One region of the Streptomyces sp. NPDC032745 genome, then DNA from elsewhere that is predicted to be linked to it. Evidence: riboswitches for the same ligand, from Rfam matches in the RefSeq annotation. Region 1 holds a riboswitch; each other region holds the start of a gene.
What was found. A riboswitch is a leader RNA that binds a small molecule or an ion and turns the genes downstream of it on or off. The one in region 1 is predicted to bind cyclic di-AMP.
Positions count from the first base shown of each region.

Region 2: it holds a riboswitch for cyclic di-AMP, as region 1 does, so the genes downstream of both, ACZ5WG_RS18900 (transglycosylase family protein) here and ACZ5WG_RS20200 (LysM peptidoglycan-binding domain-containing M23 family metallopeptidase) in region 1, are expected to answer to the same signal.
Region 3: it holds a riboswitch for cyclic di-AMP, as region 1 does, so the genes downstream of both, ACZ5WG_RS28365 (M23 family metallopeptidase) here and ACZ5WG_RS20200 (LysM peptidoglycan-binding domain-containing M23 family metallopeptidase) in region 1, are expected to answer to the same signal.

Region 1 covers NZ_JBVING010000007.1:231,473-238,423, forward strand. Annotated here, with positions in the region: gene ACZ5WG_RS20185 (sensor histidine kinase) at 1-200, opposite strand, end outside; gene ACZ5WG_RS20190 (MBL fold metallo-hydrolase) at 438-1,637, opposite strand; gene ACZ5WG_RS20195 (SGNH/GDSL hydrolase family protein) at 1,826-2,611, opposite strand; gene ACZ5WG_RS20200 (LysM peptidoglycan-binding domain-containing M23 family metallopeptidase) at 2,780-3,748, opposite strand; cyclic di-AMP (ydaO/yuaA leader) riboswitch at 3,751-3,927, opposite strand; gene ACZ5WG_RS20205 (tyrosine-protein phosphatase) at 4,239-5,060, shown strand; gene ACZ5WG_RS20210 (aspartate aminotransferase family protein) at 5,117-6,499, opposite strand; gene hpnH (adenosyl-hopene transferase HpnH) at 6,496-6,951, opposite strand, start outside.
Region 2 covers NZ_JBVING010000006.1:403,927-410,877, forward strand. Annotated here, with positions in the region: gene ACZ5WG_RS18880 (nucleoside triphosphate pyrophosphohydrolase) at 1-269, shown strand, start outside; gene ACZ5WG_RS18885 (globin domain-containing protein) at 304-1,500, opposite strand; gene ACZ5WG_RS18890 (cytochrome P450 family protein) at 1,631-2,923, shown strand; gene ACZ5WG_RS18895 (LysM peptidoglycan-binding domain-containing protein) at 3,026-4,066, shown strand; cyclic di-AMP (ydaO/yuaA leader) riboswitch at 4,349-4,520, shown strand; gene ACZ5WG_RS18900 (transglycosylase family protein) at 4,523-5,215, shown strand; gene eno (phosphopyruvate hydratase) at 5,492-6,778, shown strand; gene ACZ5WG_RS18910 (FtsB family cell division protein) at 6,883-6,951, shown strand, end outside.
Region 3 covers NZ_JBVING010000012.1:155,172-162,122, forward strand. Annotated here, with positions in the region: gene ACZ5WG_RS28355 (M16 family metallopeptidase) at 1-630, shown strand, start outside; gene ACZ5WG_RS28360 (M16 family metallopeptidase) at 651-2,018, shown strand; cyclic di-AMP (ydaO/yuaA leader) riboswitch at 2,202-2,360, shown strand; gene ACZ5WG_RS28365 (M23 family metallopeptidase) at 2,374-3,168, shown strand; gene ACZ5WG_RS28370 (GntR family transcriptional regulator) at 3,370-4,035, shown strand; gene ACZ5WG_RS28375 (HPr family phosphocarrier protein) at 4,204-4,485, opposite strand; gene ACZ5WG_RS28380 (bifunctional acetate--CoA ligase family protein/GNAT family N-acetyltransferase) at 4,670-6,951, shown strand, end outside.

The DNA of each region.
Region 1 (6,951 bases):
AGGACCGGCCACAGCCGGGCGTCCCGCTCCCCCGCGCCCCCGCCGAGCTGCAGCGTGAAGATCACCGCGGCGGCTCCGCTGAGCGCTGCGGCGAGCGTCGGCAGCAGGGCGGCGCGGACCAGCTGGGGGCGTATCTGCCGGCCGGGACCGGTGACGGCGTGTCTCGACGGGGCGTGGCGGGCGGCGCGGAGTCCGGACATCGGCGTCCTCTACGTGGGGCCCGGGCCCCACGTGGTTCCGGGGCCCGGTGTTGATCACCGGATACCCACGCTAGACCGCACGATCCCGCCCCTGACAGCCAGTTGGGGAACTTGACCGGGCTGCTTCCCGCTCCCGGCGGAGCGCTCGTACGACAGCCCGAATCCGCCGGGGGCGCACGTTCGCAGCCGCCGTGCGCGACGCACACCCCCCGGGCCGACGCTGCTCCGGAGCTGCTCTTACGAGCCGACGGCCTCCGGTTCCCCGTGCGCCACGGCCGGCGGCCGCGCGGTCGCGACCGGGCGGGACGGTGTGGCGGGCACGGGCGGGGCGGACGCCACGAACGGGCGCCACCACGGCTCGCTCGGGGCATCCGCGTCGCCCGGTTCGAACGGCTGGCCCGGGATCGGCAGCGCGATCGCCGCCCCGGTGGCCTGGGCGGCGGTCACGGTGCCCTCGCCGGGCTCGTCCCACGGGTGCGGGGCCAGGTTGAAGGTGCCCCAGTGGATCGGCAGCATCGTGCCGTGCGGGATCCCGCCCTGGAGGTCGAGGTGGGCGCGCATGCCCTCCTCGGGGGTCATGTGGATGTCGGGCCAGTACTCCGAGTACGCACCGATCTGGATCATCGTGGCGTCGAAGGGGCCGTGCTCGGCGCCGATCTCCCCGAACCCGGGGAAGTAGCCGGTGTCGCCGCTGTGGAAGATCCGGTGTTCCTCGCCCGCGACGACCCAGGAGGCCCACAGGGTGTTCTGCTGGTTGCGCAGGCCGCGCCCGCAGAAGTGCCGGGCCGGCGTGGCCGTCAGCGAGAGCCCCGCGATCTTGGTGCCCTCGTTCCAGTCGAGCTCCCGCAGCCGGTCCGGCGACACCCCCCAGCGCTCCAGGTGGGCGCCCACCCCGAGCGGGACGGCGAAGACCGTGTCCGTACCGGCCAGCTCCTTGATGGTCGGCAGGTCGAGGTGGTCGTAGTGGTCGTGCGAGATCACCACGACGTCGACCGGCCCCAGCGAGGCCAGCGGTACGGGTACGGGGTGCAGCCGCTTGGGCCCGGCGAACGGGAAGGGAGAGCACCGCTCGCCCCACACCGGGTCGAACAGCACCCGCCGCCCGTCGATCTCCGCGAGTACGCCGGAGTGCCCCATCCAGGTCAGGCGCAATCCGCTGACCGGCGGCTTCGCCAGCTCGGCGAGGGTCGTCGGGTAGACCGGGATGGGAGCTCCGGGGTTCCGCCGGATCCGCTGCTCCTTGTGGAAGTAGATCTTGGCGAACTCCATCATGGAGCCGGAAGGCCTGGTCCGGGCCCCGACCGGGTTCTGGAAAACACCGTCGGCGAAGTTCGGCGAGCGGTGGATCCGCTCCAGCCGCGCGCCGGACGGATCCGCGCCGAAGGCTTCGGGCCGCAGGGCACGCAGCCGTGGACGCAGGGGACGGGAGCCGGTCAAAGCGCCTCCTGGGAGGTGGGACGGATGGGCGTGAAGGGCCGTACTGGTTTCCGGTCTATCACCATGCCAACGCGCACCGGCCCCGAAGGATTCCGCCGCGCGTCCCCGTCCTCCTGCCCCCGTCCCCTTCCCCTGCTCGGCTACCCGGCCACCCCGCTGCTCCGGCGCCCCGCCCCTCCTGCGCCGGGCTAGAGCGGCAGCAGGTCCGGACGCTTCGCCTCCACGTGGTCCCCGGAGGACTCCCCGCGCAGCCGCCGCCCGATCCACGGCACCAGGTACTCCCGCGCCCACTGGATGTTGTCCCGGGTCACGTCCACCGAGCCGCGCGGCTGTTGCGGCGGCCAGGGCTGGTCGGGGTCGGCCGGCACCTCGAACCCCAGCACCTGGGCGGCGCGCAGCGCGACCCGGGTGTGCCCCTCGGGCGAGAGGTGCAGCCGGTCGTCGTCCCAAGCACGCCGGTCCTGTACGGACTTCAGCGACCAGAGGTCGAGCACCGGGCAGTCGTAGCGGTCGGCGATGGCGCGCACATGGGCGCTGTACGTGGCCACCTTGCCCCGGAGGTGCTTGAGGACCGGCACGCCGCGGGTGTCGAAGCCGGTGGTGATCATGACGTGGCCGACGGCTCCGGTGAGGTCGGCCACGGCCGCCTCGAACCGCTCCGCCACGTCGTCGGGGTCGCTGCCGGGCCGGATGATGTCGTTGCCGCCGGCGCAGAAGCTCACCAGGTCCGGTGCGAGCTCCTTGGCCCGGGGGACCTGTTCGGCCACGATCTGGTCGAGGAGGCGCCCCCGCACGGCCAGGTTCGCGTACCGGAATTCATGTTCCTCGCGCTGATCGGCCAGGAGTACGGCCAGCCGGTCCGCCCAGCCGAGAAAGGTCTCCCCGGGCCCCGGGTCCCCCACACCCTCGGTGAAGCTGTCCCCGATCGCCGCGTACGAGCCGATGGTCTTGAGTGTCGTCTTCGTCGCTGCCACGAGAACACATCCTTCACCCCGGCACGTGACCTACGCCACCGTAGGAAGGGGTTGACGGACCGTGATCTATACCACCTGGTCGGTACGGAATAACAAGGCGTGGGGCCGGGACCCCCCTCGGGTCCCGGCCCCACGAGTCCGGTTGCCTCGCTCCGACGGCGGGAGCCGTCAGATGCTCACGCCCTTGGTGCGGAGGTAGGCCAGCGGGTCGATGTCCGAGCCGTAGGACGGTCCGGTGCGGATCTCGAAGTGCAGGTGCGGGCCGGTCGAGTTGCCGGTGGAGCCGGAGAGGCCGATGGTCTGGCCGCCGGTGACGCTCTGGCCGGCCGAGACGGAGAGCTGGGACAGGTGGCCGTACTGGGAGTACTTGCCGTCCGCGTGCCGGATGACGACCTCGTTGCCGTACGCGCCGGCCCAGCCGGCGGAGACCACGGTGCCCGCGCCCACGGCCCGGACGGTGGTGCCGGAGCTCGCGATGAAGTCGACACCGGTGTGGTAGCCGCTGGACCACATGGCTCCGGGGGTCTTGTACTGGGTCGAGATCCCGCCGCCGACGGGGGCGACGAAGCCGGCGGCGGTGACCGTACCGGCGGAGGACTTGGCGGCGGTGCTCTTCTTGGCGGGCGCGGCGGCGGCTGCGGCCGCGGGGGCGGCGGGGGCCGGCGCGGCGTCCGAGGAGCCCTTGCCGTCCGAGGCCGAGGACTTCTTCGCCGGGGCCGGAGCGGACTCCTCGGCCGGAGCCTGCGCAGCCGGAGCCGCCCCGCCCCGCGCACCGAGGGTCAGCTTCAGCCCGGGGTGGATCAGCGACGGGTCGGTGCCGACGGCCTCGCGGTTGTCGGCGTACAGCTGCTGCCAGCCGCCCGAGAGGTGGCGGTCCTGGGCGATCTTGGAGAGGTAGTCGCCCGGCACGACCGTGTAGACGGCCGGCGCGGACTGCGCGGCAGCGGCGGGCGCGGCCTGCAGCGCCACCGGAACCTGCGGGGCCTGCACGGGAGCCGTGGCGGGGGCGGCGACCGCGTGGGCGCCGGCGGCACCCAGCAGCGGCAGCGCGAGGGCCGCACCACCGGTGCCTGCCACGGCGAAGCCGCGCGCCACGGAACGGGACTTGGGACGGCGGTGCTTACCCTTTGCAGGCATGGCGAATTCCTCTCCGTCGCCTGCGAGGTGAGCTGTCGGGTTCGGACTGGAGATGTCCGGCCGTACATGAACGGAGCATGTACGGCTTCACCCCGAGCTGCGCCGATACAAAGATCGGGAACAGCGGCTTACCTGGTTCCCCCGCTCCTGCCGCGCGCGTGAATAGTCGGGTGCGGTTTCCGGACGGCGGCAGGATTCGGCGGTCCATCCGGATCGATCGCGAAGGTAATCGAGTTCAGCCGCACGGAACAAGCCACGAATTTCCTGACGGATTCACAGGCCGGGGAGTTCGGCGGAATTCCGGTCACCCTCCGTCCATTCCCCGCCGCCAACAACCGCCCCGGCCGGGCCTTTCGACTTCGACGATCAGGCACTCACGGTCACCGTATGATCTGGCTCACGGGGCTGCACCCGATCTCGCCTCCGGTTATGGCAAGTTGGCCCCAAGTAGCGTAATTCGGACATCCCACGACGACGCGGAGGAGTTCCCGTGACCCAGCAGATACCCCAGCCCCCGCGGACGGAGCCCGTACCGGAGCCGGAGCTGGCCGGAGTGCGCAACTTCCGCGATGTGGGCGGCCTTCCGACCACCGACGGACTGAGGGTCAAGCCAGGAAAACTGTTCCGTAGCGGACATCTGGCACATGCCACCGAAACCGACGCAGAATTCCTCGCGTCGCTCGGCCTCCACACGATTTTCGACTTCCGCAACGGCGCCGACCACGCCCTCGAGGGACCCGACGTCGAGCTTCCCGGCGTGCGGAACGTCAACATCCCGCTTTCGGATCCGGCCGACGGCAAGGAATTCTGGAAGATGGTCCGCGGGGGCGATCTCGAGCAGCTCCGCGGAATCCTGGGCGAGGGGAAGGGAGCCGCCCGGATGGCCAACTCGTACCGTTCGATGGTCAAGCACCGCACCGCCGAGCACGGCCGGGTCGTGCGCGCCCTCGCCGAGGACAGCGTTCCGGCGCTCATGCACTGCGCGGCCGGCAAGGACCGGGCCGGCCTGTCGATCGCCGTCACCCTGCTCGCGCTCGGCGTCGAGCGCGAGGCGATCGTGGCGGACTACCTGGAGTCCAACGCCCCGCACCGCCGCTACCGGGTGCGCCGTACCAGTGACGCCCCCGAGGCCCGCTCCCCCGAGGTGATGGAGCTGCTCTCCCCGCTCTTCGACGCCCGCGCCGAGTACCTGACGGCCGCCTTCGACACCATCGACGAGCACTGGGGCGGGGTCGACCGGTACCTCGCCGAGGGCCTCGGACTCACGCCCGAGACCCTCGACCGGCTGCGGGAGCAGCTGCTCGACCGATGACCCGGCGATGACCCGACCGACGGCCCGGCCGGGAAACCGGGCAGCGGAGCAGGCCGTCAGCCGCCGCCGACGGCCTGCTTCACCAGCGTCCTGCCGAAGTCCCACATCAGAGCGCCTCCGCCGTGCGCCTCGTCCATGACCGCGCGGAAGGCGCCGACGAACCGGTCGACGTCCCGCTCGTCCACGATCAGCGGCGGGATGAGCTTGATGACCTCCAGATGGTCGCCGGAGACCTGCGTCAGGATCCGGTGCTTCTGCAGCAGCGGCACCACGACCATCTGGGCGAAGAGCCCCTTGCGGGCCGCCTGGAGCATGGTCCACCGGCTGCGCAGCCCCAGCGAGGACGGCCGCCCGAACTCGATCCCGATCATGAGGCCGCGCCCCCGCACCTCGTGGAGCAGCTCGTACTCGTCCACGAGCGCCGCGAGCCGCCCGCGCAGCAGGTCGCCCATCGCGCGGGCGTTCGCGACCACCGACTCGTCCTCCATGACGCAGAGCACGGCCAGCCCGGCCGCCATCGCCTGCGCGTTGGATCCGAAGCTGGCGGAGTGCACCAGCACCCGGTCCATGGACGAATAGACCTTTTTGAAGATCCAGTCCTTGCCCAGGGTCGCGCCGACCGGCACGTAGCCGCCCGACAGTGCCTTGGCCACGCACACCAGGTCCGGCTCCACGCCCGGCTCGTGCTGGTACGCGTAGAAATCGCCGGTCCGGCCGAGGCCCGTCTGCACCTCGTCGGCGATCAGCAACGCCTTGTGCCGGTGCAGCAGCTCCTGCGCTGCGAGCAGGAACCCGGGCGGGGCCGCGAGCACGCCCTTGCCCTGGACCGGCTCGACGACGAAGGCGGCGACGTCGCCCCGCTTCAGCTCCCGCTCCAGGGCTGCCAGGTCCCCGAGGGCGATCTTCGTATCGGGCAGCAGCGGCGCGAAGCCGTCCCGGAACCCGCCCTCCCCGTTGACCGAGAGCGAACCCGCGGTCAGGCCGTGGAAGGCGTGGTCGCAGTAGAGAACCCTCGTCCGCCCGGTGGCGTACCGGGCGAACTTCAGGGCGGTCTCCACGGCCTCGGTGCCGCTGTTGCCGAAGAAGACCCGGTCCAGGTGCGGGCTGTGGGAGAGCAGCTTCTCCGCCAGCAGCCCGGGCAGCGGCTGGCAGTCGAAGCGGGTCAGATCGGCGAGCTGTGCGTCCAGGACGTCGTGCAGGGCCTGGCGGACCACCGGGTGGTGGCGGCCCAGGCCCATCACTCCGAACCCGGCCAGCATGTCCAGGTAGTCGTTGCCGTCGGCGTCCCAGAAGTGCGCGCCCTCGGCCCGTACGTAGACCTTGTCGAAGCCGATCGTGTGCAGCATCCGGGGCAGCTGGTGGTTGAGGTGCTTGGTGTGCAGCTCGTACCGTTCCCCGCCCCGCTCGTCCAGCAGGGCGCGGAGGTCGAAGCCGGTCACTGCTTCTCCCGGTTCCCCGAGACCGTCTCCCGGGCCGCGCGCAGGGACTCCTTGAGGGAGCCCATGGTGGCGAGGACGGCGGTGGGCTCGTAGCCGCAGTGCGCCATGCAATTCGCGCAGCGCGGGTCCTTTCCGCGGCCGTACTTGCTCCAGTCGGTCTCCTCGATCAGTTCCCGGTACGTCGGCACGTAGCCGTCGCTCATCAGATAGCAGGGGCGCTGCCAGCCGAAGAGGGAGTAATTGGGAATGGCCCAGGCGGTGCAGGGGAAATCCACCTTGCCTTCCAGGAAGTCGAGGAAGAGCGGGGAGTGGTTGAGCCGCCAGCGCCTCCGGTTTCCGCCCGCGAAGGCCTTCTTGAAGAGTTCCCTGGTCTGTTCGACGCCCAGGAAGTGTTCCTGGTCAGGGGCCTTTTCGTAGGCGTAGGCGGGCGAGATCATCATTTCGTCGACCTT
Region 2 (6,951 bases), on a different contig from region 1:
GCACCAAGGCGGTCGAGAAGCAGCGGGAGTCGGTCACCGACGGGATCCCGCTGGGTCAGCCCGGTCTCGCGCTCGCGGCCAAGCTCGCCGGCCGGGTCCGCACGGGCGGCGTGGCCGTGGAGCTGCCCCGCGGCGAGGGCATCGGGTACGAACTGCTGGAGCTGGCGGCGCGCGCCGAGGCGGCGGGGGTCGACCCCGAGAGCGCGCTGCGCGCCGCGGCCCGCGTCTACCGGGACGCGATCCGCGCCGCCGAGGGCGTCGGCGAGTAGCCCGCGGCGCCCGGCGACGCTTCGACGACACGACCTAGCGGGGCGCGCGCCCCGACGGGTTGTGCCAGTGCGGGGCGGGGCGGCTCAGGAACCACTCCCCGAAGCCCAGGGGCCGGCCGTTCGGGCCGTGGCCGGTGCCGGCGGCGGGTACGGAGTCGTGGAAGATCCGGCCGGGGAGGGCGCCGAGCTCCCGGAGCAGGTAGGCGGTCTCCTCGATGAACGGCGGCGGGCCGCTGAGGTAGACGTCCTGGTCGGGCCAGAGCGCCCGGTGGCCGAGCGCGGTCGCGAGCCGCCCGGTGGCCTGGTTGCGGTGCTGCCCGGGGGCGGGCGTGATGTAGGTGACGCCGAGCCAGCCGAAGGCGGCCGCGTACGCGTCGATCAGCGGCCGGTCGTAGAGGTGGGCGGCGTCCCGGGCGACGACGAAGAGCCGTACGTCCTGATCGGGCGGCCGCCCGGCGAGCTCCTCGAGCATGGCCCGGATCGGTGCCCAGCCGGTGCCCGCCGCGATGAGGCTGACGGGCCGGTCGGCGCGGCGGAAGGTCAGCTGCCCGCCGGCCGCGCCGAGCCGCAGCATCTCGCCGGGCCGGGCCTCGCGGACCAGGGCGGTGCTGAGCCGGCCGTGCTCGATGCGGCTGACGTGCAGGTCGAGGGTGCCGTCCGGGCGCGGGGCGTTGCCTATGGAGTACGTGCGCCAGGTCGTCGGGACCCGCTCGCTGCTCACGCTCACGTACTGGCCGGGGAGATAGGGGAAGGAGGTGTGCGGGAGCAGGGTCAGCACCCCTATGTCCTCCCCGTACTGGAGGTGGCGCACGATCTCGGCGTCCCACCACGGCGGGTCCTCGCTCGAAGCGGCCCCTTCCATCATGGCGTCGGCGATCACCTGGTACGCCTCGGACCAGGCCTTCTCCACGCCCGGGGTCCACGCCTCGCCGGAGGTCCGGGCGAGCGCGGCGAGCAGGCTGGAGCCGACGGCCGCGTAGTGCTCGGGCCTGGCGAGGAACTTGCGGTGGTCGCGGCCGAGGTCGTGGAGATAGGGGAGGAGGCCCTCGTCGTCGAGGTGGGCGACCACGTGGGTCAGCGCGGCGAAGAGCCGGTCGCGCTGGCGTTCCATGTCCTCGGCGGAGGCCGGGAAGAGTTCTCGGATCCCGGGGTTGTGCCAGAAGAGGTGGGAGTAGAAGTACTTGACCGCGTGCTCGGCCCTTCTCTCCACCACCGCGAAACTGCTCTTCAAGATCCTCGCATCCACAGAACCGAAAGTAGGAGGGCCGGGGAACGCGAGGTCAAGCGATGGCAGATCTACGGACAGCCGCGGCGAACGACCCATATGGGATACCGGCCGGCCCGCGGGATACGGTCAGCGGGTGCACGAGCCGACCTCCGCAGCCCCCGCAGACAGCACTCCTCCCCAGGGCCCGACCCTGTTCGACTGGGAGTTCGCGACCGATCCGTACCCGGCGTACGCCTGGCTGCGCGAGCACTCCCCGGTGCACCGCACCAAACTCCCCAGCGGGGTCGAGGCCTGGCTGGTCACCCGGTACGCCGACGCCCGGCAGGCCCTCGCGGACCAGCGGCTCAGCAAGAACCCGGCGCACCACGCGGAGCCGGCGCACGCCAAGGGCAAGACCGGGATCCCGGGGGAGCGCAAGGCGGAGCTGATGACGCATCTGCTCAACATCGACCCGCCGGACCACACCCGGTTGCGGCGGCTGGTGTCGAAGGCGTTCACCCCGCGCAGGGTGGCCGAGTTCACCCCGCGGGTGCAGGAGCTGACCGACCACCTCATCGACAAGATCGTTGAAAAGGCGGGGGACGCGGGCGAGGGGGAAGCGGACCTCATCCACGAGTTCGCCTTCCCGCTCCCCATCTATGCCATCTGCGAGATGCTCGGCGTACCGCGCGAGGACCAGGACGACTTCCGTGACTGGGCCGGGATGATGATCCGGCACGGCGGCGGCCCGCGCGGCGGGGTCGCCCGCTCCGTGAAGCAGATGCGGACCTATCTCGGTGAACTCATCCACCGTAAAAGGGACGATCTGGGCAATGACCTCATCTCCGACCTGATCCGCGCGAGTGACCACGGGGACCACCTGACGGAGGCCGAGGCCACGGCGATGGCCTTCATCCTCCTGTTCGCGGGCTTCGAGACCACGGTCAATCTGATCGGAAACGGGGTGCATGCCCTATTCATGAACCCGGATCAGCGCACCCGCCTCCAGGACTCCCTCGCCGCCGGGGAGAGCGGCCTGCTGGAGACCGGCATCGAGGAGCTGCTCCGCTACGACGGTCCCGTGGAGCTGGCCACCTGGCGGTTCGCCACCGAGCCGCTGACCCTCGGGGGCCAGGAGATCGCAGCCGGCGATCCGGTGCTCGTCGTCCTCGCCGCGGCCGACCGGGACCCCGAGCGGTTCGCCGATCCGGACACCCTCGACCTCTCCCGCAGTGACAACCAGCACCTCGGATACGGGCACGGCATCCACTACTGCCTGGGTGCTCCGCTCGCACGACTTGAAGGGCAGACGGCGCTTGCGACTTTGCTGACGCGTCTGCCAGATCTGGAACTCGCTGTTCCGCCCAACGAGCTTCGCTGGCGCGGGGGTCTGATCATGCGTGGCCTGCGCACTCTTCCCGTCAGGTTCACAGCTCGAAACATCTGAAGGGTCCCTGACCGTAAGTCAGCCCCCGCCAGGAGTTGTTACTGACGTGCTAAGACGGCTAGGTTCTGCCGTTACCCAGTCGTTATGCGAAAGGTGCAGCTCATGCGTTCCGGGAACGGCCGCCACAGACGCCCCCGCCAGGTACCCGCGATAGTCGTCACCGCCGGAGTCACCGGTTCCGCCTTGGCCCTGCCACTCCTCGCCGCCACCGGCGCGAGCGCGGCGGACACCTCCACGTGGGACAAGGTCGCCGAGTGCGAGAGCGGCGGCTCCTGGAGCGCCAACTCCGGCAGCGGGTCGTACGGCGGACTTTCGTTCACGCAGGAGCAGTGGAACTCCTCGGGTGGCCTCGACTTCGCCGAGCGCCCCGACCTCGCCAGCCGTTCGCAGCAGATCGCCGTCGCCGAGCGGGTCCTGGGCACCCAGGGCCCCCGGGCGTGGGGGCAGTGCTCGGAGTCGGCCGGGCTGACCCAGCAGGCCCCCGCCGCGGCCGTGGACCCGGGCCTGCCCGGCACGCTCGGCCCCGTCGCCCCGAGCGCCTCGCGCCCCGACGACTCGGTCCCGGCCGGCGGTTCCGGCGCCAAGGCGAGGGACTTCGGCGCCCCGACCCAGGCCCCCACGCCGGTCTTCACGCTCCCGCCGGCGCCGCTCGCACCGAACAGCGGACTGCCCGTCATGCCCGACCCGGACGTGCCGTCCACGTCGCCGACCGTCCCGGGGCTCCCGGGCGACCCGACCGCGAACCCGGGTACCCCCACGGCCCCGACGACGCCCACCGCGCCGACGACCCCGGGGAGCCCGACCACGCCCGGGAACCCGGCGGACCCGACTGCTCCGGTCACCCCGGCCGACCCCGGCGCCCCCGCGGCCCCGGGTACCCCGGGCGCCTCCACCGACCCGAGTGCCATCCCGGACACCTCCGGCACCGGCAAGCACCGTGGTACGCCAGCCCTCGAGCTGACCGCCGCATCTGAGGGGGCGTCGGCGCCCTCGTACACCGTCCAGGCGGGCGACAGCCTGGCCACCATCGCGTCTGCCAAGAAGGTCAAGGGCGGCTGGAACGCGCTCTACCAGGCCAACGAGCAGGTCATCGGCAATGACGCCGATCTGATCAAGCCCGGCCAGAACCTGGATCTAAGCTAGGAATAGCGGCACTTCGGACACCCGGAAAGAGCTGAATGTCCGTTATCTGCAAGTGAGACATGTGTCTCTTCCGGTCAACTGGCGTGTCCCGCCTGGAGCCTTCCGCAAACCCCGTCCTCACCTGCGCAAACGGCAGTAAAGGGAGCGCAAGTAGGGGCCGTTTCTCCCCGGTGTTCCTCGTTGAACATCGGGGAGAGACCTGCCTACCTTCTGAGTCGCCCGCCACCGCGGGCTCCTTCGACCGCATCGCCGAATCCTGCCGGCGGCCGGAGGGAACAGTCGTCGCGTCAAGCGCCGAAGGCAGGAGCGGGGGAACCAAGGTAGGCGCCGGGACCGGCCGTTGAGAGACGGTCACGGAAACGGCTAGGGGTTAAGTCGTGCGCCACGTCGCACGGCCGGGCACTCATCCGCCCGAACCCGACAGCTCACCTCGCAGGCGTCGGTGAGGAGAACTCCATGCTGCTTTCCGGCAAGGGCAAGCACCGCCGCGCCTCCAAGGCCGCCCGCATCGTCACGCTCGCCGGCGTCACCGGCGTCGCCGTCGCCGCCCCGCTGATGGCGGCCGGCTCGGCCTCCGCCGCCACCGCCACCGAGTGGGACCGCGTCGCGCAGTGCGAGTCCGGCGGCAACTGGTCCATCAACACGGGCAACGGCTACTACGGCGGCCTGCAGTTCTCGTCCTCCACCTGGGCCGCGTACGGCGGCAAGGCGTACGCCGCGCAGGCCAACCAGGCCTCCAAGTCGCAGCAGATAGCCGTCGCCGAGAAGGTCCTCAAGGGCCAGGGCAAGGGCGCGTGGCCGTCCTGCGGCGTCGGCCTCTCCAACTCCTCTTACACCGGCGGTGGTACGACCGACACCCCGAAGAAGACGGAGCAGAAGACCGAGACCAAGAAGACCCAGCCGAAGAAGACCGAGCCGAAGAAGGAGACGAAGCGCTCCGAGGCTCCGACGACCCGCTCCGAGCGCTCCGAGGCCCCGGCCCCGAAGACCGGCAACGGCTCGTACGAGGTCAAGCCCGGCGACACCCTGGGCACCATCGCCGAGGCCAACGGCGTCAAGGGCGGCTGGGAGAAGCTCTTCGAGCTCAACAAGGACATCGTCTCGGACGCCGACCTGATCTTCCCGGGTCAGAAGCTGAAGCTCAGCTGAACCCTGCCGTAACAACTGCGGCACCGAGCACAACACGCAGCATCCCCACCGCCCGGCGCGTCTTCCCCCCACGCGCCGGGCGGCGGCGTTTTGTCCGGCCGGGACGCCGGTGGTCAGGAGTCCTATGTACCGGAAGGCGGGTATTCGGGCCCTTTTTCGTCCCAGGAGGCGGGCGGTCGGCCGGCCCAGTGCCCGGAGCCGGTTAGGCTCTAGTCGGCGAGGCCGTCCCACGGCCTGACATGCCACCGCACACCCAGCGTCACATCCCAGAAGGAGATGCTCGTGCCGTCCATCGACGTCGTCGTAGCCCGGGAAATCCTGGACTCCCGAGGCAACCCCACGGTCGAGGTCGAGGTGGGCCTCGACGATGGCAGCACCGGCCGTGCTGCAGTTCCGTCCGGCGCCTCCACCGGTGCCTTCGAGGCCATTGAGCTCCGTGACGGTGACCCCAACCGTTACATGGGCAAGGGTGTCGAGAAGGCCGTCCTCGCGGTCATCGAGCAGATCGGCCCGGAGCTCGTCGGCTACGACGCCACCGAGCAGCGCCTGATCGACCAGGCCATGTTCGACCTGGACGCCACCGACAACAAGGGCTCGCTCGGCGCCAACGCCATCCTCGGCGTGTCCCTCGCCGTCGCGCACGCCGCGTCCGAGGCCTCGGACCTCCCGCTCTTCCGCTACCTCGGCGGCCCGAACGCGCACCTGCTGCCCGTTCCGATGATGAACATCCTCAACGGTGGGTCGCACGCCGACTCCAACGTGGACATCCAGGAGTTCATGATCGCCCCGATCGGCGCGGAGTCCTTCTCCGAGGCCCTGCGCTGGGGTGCCGAGGTCTACCACACCCTCAAGAAGGTCCTGCACACCAAGGGCCTCTCCACCGGCCTGGGCGACGAGGGCGGCTTCGCCCCGAACCTGGAGTCCAACCGCGCCGCGCTCGACCTCATCGTCGAGGCCATCAAGCAGGCCGGCTACACCCCGGGCAAGGACATCGCGCTCGCGCTCGACGTCGCCGCGTCCGAGTTCTACAAGGACGGCAAGTACGAGTTCGAGGGCCAGTCCCGCTCGGCCGCCGAGATGACCGAGTACTACGAGGAGCTCGTCTCCGCGTACCCGCTCGTCTCCATCGAGGACCCGCTCTACGAGGACGACTGGGCCGGCTGGAAGGTCATCACCGACCGCCTCGGCGCCAAGGTCCAGATCGTCGGCGACGACCTCTTCGTCACCAACCCCGAGCGCCTGGCCCGCGGTATCGAGGAGGGCTCCGCGAACGCCCTGCTCGTCAAGGTGAACCAGATCGGTTCGCTGACCGAGACCCTCGACGCCGTCGAGATGGCCCAGCGCAACGGCTTCAAGTGCATGATGTCCCACCGCTCCGGTGAGACCGAGGACGTCACCATCGCCGACCTCGCCGTCGCCGTGAACTGCGGTCAGATCAAGACCGGCGCCCCGGCCCGCTCGGACCGCGTCGCCAAGTACAACCAGCTGCTGCGCATCGAGGAGATCCTCGACGACGCCGCGGTGTACGCGGGCCGCTCCGCCTTCCCGCGCTTCAAGGGCTAAGGGTTAACCACGCTCTTGCTTCCGTACGTCCCCGCACTCGGTCCCGTACCGTGTGCGGGGACGTATTGCGTAGTGCGCACCGGGTACAAGGGGAGGCGGGATCAATGGCCGGGAACCGGGATCGGTTCTCCACCTTCTCCACCGCGACCAGGCTCAAGCAGCTCGGCGAGCGG
Region 3 (6,951 bases), on a different contig from region 1:
CCCGAGATCATGGGCCGGGAGCTGCGCGAGGAGATCGTCGAGGAGGTCCCGGCCCGCGCGCTGATGGCCGCCTACCGGCTCCCGCACGACGGCACCCGCGAATGCGACGCCGCCGACGTGGCGCTGACCGTCCTGGGCGGCGGCGAGTCCTCCCGGCTGCACAACCGCCTGGTCCGCCGCGACCAGACGGCCGTGGCGGCCGGCTTCGGCATGCTGCGGCTGGCCGGCGCGCCCTCGCTGGGCTGGCTGGACGTGAAGACGTCCAGCGGGGTCGAGGTGCCCGACATCGAGGCGGCCGTCGACGAGGAGCTCGCGCGGTTCGCCGCCGAGGGCCCGACGGCCGAGGAGATGGAGCGCGCCCAGGCGCAGCTGGAGCGCGAGTGGCTGGACCGGCTGAGCACGGTGGCCGGCCGCGCCGACGAACTCTGCCGCTTCGCCGTACTGTTCGGCGACCCGCAGCTGGCGCTCAGCGCCGTCCAGCGGGTCCTCGACATCACCGCCGAGGAGGTGCAGGCCGTGGCCGCGGCCCGACTGCGCCCCGACAACCGCGCGGTGCTGGTGTACGAGCCGCTCCCGGCAGAGGCCGACGGGGCCGACGAGAACGACGAGAACGAGGGGGCGGAGCAGTGAGCGACACCGCAGCCGTCACGATGACCTTCCACCCGCAGCCGCAGGCCGGCCAGGCCCGCCCCTGGGCCTTCCCGGCGCCCGAGCGGGGCTCGCTGCCCAACGGGCTGACCCTGCTGCGCTGCCACCGCCCCGGCCAGCAGGTCGTCGCCGTCGAGGTCAACCTCGCCGCCCCGCTGGACGCCGAGCCCCAGGGCCTGGACGGCGTCGCGACCATCATGGCCCGCGCGCTCTCCGAGGGCACCGACAAGCACTCCGCCGAGGAGTTCGCGGCCGAGCTGGAGCGCTGCGGCGCCACGCTCGACGCGCACGCCGACCACCCGGGCGTGCGGGTCTCCCTGGAGGTGCCGGCCTCCCGGCTGGCCAAGGCGCTGGGCCTCCTCGCCGAGGCGCTGCGCGCGCCCGCCTTCGCCGACGCCGAGGTGGACCGCCTGGTGCGCAACCGCCTCGACGAGATCCCGCACGAGCTGGCCAACCCGCAGCGCCGCGCCGCCAAGGAACTCTCGAAGCAGCTCTTCCCGGCCACGCTGCGGATGTCCCGCCCGCGCCAGGGCACCGAGGAGACGGTCGCCCGGATCGACTCCGCGGCCGTGCGTGCCTTCTTCGAGACCCACGTACGCCCCGCCACCGCCACCGCGGTGGTCGTCGGCGACCTGACCGGCATCGACCTGGACGCCGTACTGGCGGACACCCTGGGCACCTGGACGGGCAACACCGCCGCTGCCCTCCCGGTGCCGCCGGTGACCGCCGACGACACCGGCCGCGTGGTCATCGTGGACCGGCCCGGCGCGGTCCAGACCCAGCTGCTGATCGGCCGGATCGGGGCGGACCGCCACGACCGGGTGTGGGCGGCCCAGGTGCTCGGCACGTACTGCCTGGGCGGCACCCTCACCTCGCGCCTGGACAAGGTGCTGCGCGAGGAGAAGGGCTACACGTACGGTGTGCGCGCCTTCGGCCAGGTGCTGCGCTCCACCGCCGACGGCAAGGGCGCCTCGATGCTCGCCATCAGCGGCTCCGTGGACACCCCCAACACGGGCCCGGCGCTCGACGACCTCTGGAAGGTGCTCCGCACCCTCGCGGAGGGCGGCCTGACCGATGCCGAACGGGACGTGGCGGTGCAGAACTTGGTGGGCGTGGCCCCGCTCAAGTTCGAGACGGCCGCAGCCGTCGCAGGCACGCTCGCCGACCAGGTCGAGCAGGAGCTCCCGGACGACTACCAGGCCCGGTTGTACGCGCAGCTGGCCCAAACGGGCACGGTGGAGGCGACTTCGGCCGTCCTGGCCGCCTTCCCGGTGGACCGCCTGGTCACCGTCCTGGTGGGCGACGCCTCGCAGATCGAGGCGCCGGTGCGGGCGCTCGGGATCGGCGAGGTCACCGTCGTCACCAACTGACGGACATCCCAAGGGCTCCGGTGGCTTGTCCACCGGGGCCCTTTTTGTCTGTTTAGCGGAGAGGTTGCTTGTATGTGGTGTGGCGTACGCAACAAAAAGGCGTGTCTGTTTGGCGATTGACTGATGATCCGCCTAGCGTCGGGCGTGCTGTCCGTCAGTTGTACGCGCCGCATCCGCGGCACCGGGCAGCGATCGCCGAGTCCCCGTCAGGCGCGAGCCTGGGGAGCCGGGGACCCACATGTGTCCCTGGGGTGAATCGGACCGCCTCGTCAGAGGGGGCCCGTAGGAGACCTTCCTGCTCCGAACCCGTCAGCTAACCCGGTAGGCGAGAAGGAAGGAAAGGATCAGCCCCTTCATGGCGTTTGGCAGTCGTGCCGCCGGTAAGCACCGTGGTTCCAGTCGTCTGAGCCGCAAGACCGCCGGCTACGCCGGCATAGCCGCCCTCGCCACCACCGGTGTCGTCGGCTCCCTCGCAGGCCCGGCGTTCGCCGCGTCGGACAAGGCCCCCTCCATGGAGGACACCGGCCTGAACGCCGTCGTGACGGCCGAGGACCTCCCGGTCCAGATCGAGGCCCAGGCCGAGGCCCAGGAGCACGCGGCAGAGGCCGCGGCCGCCAAGGCGAAGGCGGAGGCCGACGCGAAGGCGCGCGCCGCCGAGGCCAAGCAGAAGGCCGAGGAGAAGGCGAAGGCCGAGCGCGAGGCCGCCGAGCGCGCCGCCCGCGAGGAGGAGCGCAAGCGCCTCAACACCTTCGTCGCCCCCGTCGACGGCTCCTACATCAGCACCCAGTGGCACGCGGGCGGCGGCATGTGGTCCTCCGGCAGCCACACCGGCATCGACTTCCACGCGGCCTCCGGCACCTCGGTGCACGCGGTGGGCGCCGGAACCGTGGTCGAGGCCGGCTGGGGCGGCGCGTACGGCAACAACGTCGTCATCAAGCACAACGACGGCACCTACACCCAGTACGGCCACATGACCTCGCTGAGCGTCTCGGTGGGCGAGCAGGTCACCCCGGGCCAGCAGATCGGCCTGTCGGGCTCCACCGGCAACTCCAGCGGCCCGCACCTGCACTTCGAGGCCCGCACCGGCGCCCAGTACGGCTCGGACATCGACCCGGTCGCGTACCTGCGCAACCACGGCGTCGACGTCTGACCCGAAGCACTTCACCGAAGGCCCCGGCTCCCCGAGCCGGGGCCTTCGCGTTGTGGCCGCACGTGGCCGCATTGTGGCTGTAAATATTCGCGATTTCCGTCCGCGCTCGGAAAACATCGCGTGTTGCAATAGAGTCCCAGTACGATCCCAGCACGGTCGCGGCAATGACGTCGGCAGTCGGAAATAGGCGGAGGTCCGGACTTGCGTATTCCTGCGCACGCGGTATGCACGGCAATCCGCGACGACATCGTCTCCGGAGTCTTCGAGCCGGGCGGCCGGCTGACCGAGGAGCTGCTGGCCCGCCGGTACGGGGTCTCCCGCGTGCCGGTCCGCGAGGCACTGCGGACCCTGGAGTCCGAGGGCTTCGTCACCACCCGGCGGCATGCGGGAGCCTGCGTCGCCGAGCCCACCGAGCAGGAGGCGGCCGACCTCCTGGAACTGCGGATGCTGATCGAGCCGCTGGCCGCGGCCCGGGCCGCCCGCCGGCGCACCGAGGCCCACCTCAAGGTGCTGCGCGGGCTGGTCAGACTGGGCCAGGAGCGGGCCAGGCGGGGGCAGGGGGAGGACCTGCGGTCCCTGGGCGGCTGGTTCCACGAGACCCTCGCCCAGGCCTCCGGCAGCCCCGGGCTGATCGCGCTGCTCACGCAAATGCGGCACAAGGTCGCGTGGATGTACGCCGTGGAGGCGCCGGCCCGGCCCGTGGAGTCCTGGGCGGAGCACGGGGCGATCGTGGACGCGGTGGCGCGCGGGGACGCCGAGCGGGCGCGGGCGCTGACGGCGATCCACGCGGACCGGGCGGCCGGGGCGCACCGGCTGCGCGTGAGGACTTCGCAACATGCCGTAAACATGGCGGGCGGTCCGCATTAACAAATAGCGCGTATTAATGTGGGGGCGGCGTCCGAATTCGCGGCGCATTGGCGGCGCATTCGCGGTCACCCGGTGCGGGCGATGGAATTCCTGAAAACGACGAAGCCGCGGCCGCCGGAATTCCGGCGGCCGCGGCTTCGTCGCACGCCCGGGGGCGAACCCGAAGGGTCAGACGGTCTCGGGGAGCTCCTCGAGGCCCTCGGCGACCAGCTTCGCGAGGCGGTCCAGCGCCGCCTCGGCACCCTCGGCGTCGGACGCGAGGATGATCTCCTCGCCGCCCTGGGCGCCCAGGCCGAGCACCGCGAGCATGGACGCGGCGTTGACGGGGTTCCCGTCGGCCTTCGAGATGGTCACCGGGACGCCGGAAGCGGTCGTCGCGCGGACGAAGATCGAGGCGGGACGAGCGTGCAGGCCCTCGGCCCAGCCGACGTTGACGCGGCGCTCTGCCATGGTGATGCCCTTCAGGTTCTTACGGTTGTCTAGACCAGTCTCTCACGGCGCCTCGAATGCTCCGACCGACCTTCGGCTCGAATCCTCCGCGGTTCGACCTACCCCAGCTTGCACTCATTTGCCCCTGCTTGCCTCGCGCGCCGCGCAGGAGCTGTCCGGCCGGTCCTGGCCTTAAGATCGCCGCATGACCACCGCGTCGGACCCCTCGTACCCGGCCCACTGGGAAGCGGACGTCGTCCTGCGCGACGGCGGCACCGCCCGGATCAGGCCCATCACCACGGAGGACGCGGGCCGGCTGGTCAGCTTCTACGAGCAGGTCTCCGACGAGTCGAAGTACTACCGCTTCTTCGCGCCCTACCCCCGGCTGTCCGACCGCGACGTGCACCGCTTCACGCACCACGACTACGTGGACCGGGTCGGCCTCGCGGCGACCATCGGCGAGGAGTTCATCGGCACCGTCCGCTACGACCGGATCGGCCCCGACGGCCGGCCCGCCTCCGCCCCCGCCGACGAGGCCGAGGTGGCCTTCCTCGTCCAGGACGCCCACCAGGGCCGCGGGGTCGCCTCCGCGCTCCTCGAACACATCGGCGCGGTCGCCCGCGAGCGGGGCATCCGCCGGTTCGCGGCCGAGGTACTGCCCGCCAACGGCAAGATGATCAAGGTCTTCACCGACGCCGGCTACCAGCAGAAGCGCAGCTTCGAGGACGGCTCCGTCCACCTCACCCTCGACCTCGAACCCACCGCCGAATCCCTGGCCGTGCAGCGCGCCCGCGAGCAGCGCGCCGAGGCCCGCTCCGTGCAGCGGCTGCTCGCCCCCGGCTCGGTGGCGGTGATCGGAGTCAGCCGCTCCGGCGGGGGAGTCGGCGCGGCGGCCCTGCGGAACCTGCGCGACGGCGGCTTCCAAGGCCACCTCTACGCCGTGAACGAGGCCGTCACCACCGACCTGCTGGACGGCGTACGGGCCTACCGCGCGCTCGGCGACATCGACTCCCCGGTCGACCTCGCGGTGATCGCGATCCCCGCCGAGCGCGTCCCGGAGGCCGTGGCCGCGTGCGGCGAGCACGGGGTGCAGGGGCTGGTGGTGCTCTCCGCCGGTTACGGGGAGAGCGGTGCGGCCGGGCTCGACCGGCAGCGCGAACTGGTGCGCCAGGTGCGCTCGTACGGGATGCGGCTGATCGGGCCGAACGCGTACGGCGTGATCAACACCGCGCCGGAGGTCGGGCTCAACGCCTCCCTGACCCCGGCGCCCGCGCCGATCCGGGGCCGCATCGGGCTGTTCACCCAGTCCGGGGCGATCGGCATCTCGCTCCTGTCCGCACTGCTGCGGCGCGGCGAGGGCCTGTCGTCCTTCGTCTCGGCCGGCAACCGGGCGGACGTCTCCGGCAACGACATCCTGCAGTACTGGTACGAGGACGAGGCCACCGACGTCGCGCTGATGTACCTCGAAACCCTGGGCAACCCGCGGAAGTTCACGCGGCTCGCGCGGCGGACGGCGGCCGTGAAGCCGGTGGTCGTCGCGAAGGGCGGCCGGCACACCCCGGCCGGGCACGTGGTCCCCGGGACCAGGCTCCCGGACACCACGGTCTCGGCTCTGCTGCGGCAGGCCGGGGTGCTCCGCGTCGACACCGTGACGGAGCTGGTGGACGTCGGGCTGCTGCTGGCCTCGCAGCCGCTGCCGGCCGGGCCGCGCGTGGCGATCCTCGGCAATTCGGAGTCGCTGGGTGTCCTCACGTACGACGCCTGCCTCACGCAGGGGCTGCGGCCGGGGGCCCCGCTGGACCTGACCACGGCGGCGACGCCGGAGGACTTCCGGGAGGCGCTGGGCACGGCGCTGGGCTCCGCCGAGAACGATGCGGTGATCGTCACGGTGATCCCGTGGGTGAACGAGCAGGAGCCGCAGGACGATCTGGCCGAGGCCCTTCGGGACGCGGTGACCGGGCATCCCGGCAAGCCGGTGGCGGTGGTGCACGTGGAACTGGCGGAGCTGGTCGACGCCCTGTCCCCGGCGGGCCTGGGTGCGGCGCCGCGTCCGGGGGCCCTGCCCCCGCGCCCCCGCGCCTCGAACGCCGGCGGGGCCGGATCCGCGGGCCCGGGTGCCGGCGGGGCCGGATCGGCCGGGGCGGGCCCCGCCGAGCCCTCGGCCGTACGGATCCCGGCGTATCCGGCAGCCGAGCGGGCCGTACGGGCAGTCGCCGAGGCCGTCCGGTACGGGCAGTGGCGGCGGGCCAATGCCGAAGCCGGGCAGGTGCCCGAGTACGAGGACATCGACGAGGCCGGAGCCGCCGCCCAGCTCGCCGGCCTCCTGGCCGACGCCGGCGACACCGTCCTCACCCTCACCGAGGCCGACGCCGCCGCACTGCTCGCCCGGTACGGGATCAGGGTGCTCCCCACCCTGCCCGCGCCCACCGCGGACGACGCGGTCCGGGCCGCCCGGGCCCTGGGCTACCCCGTCGCCCTCAAGACCAC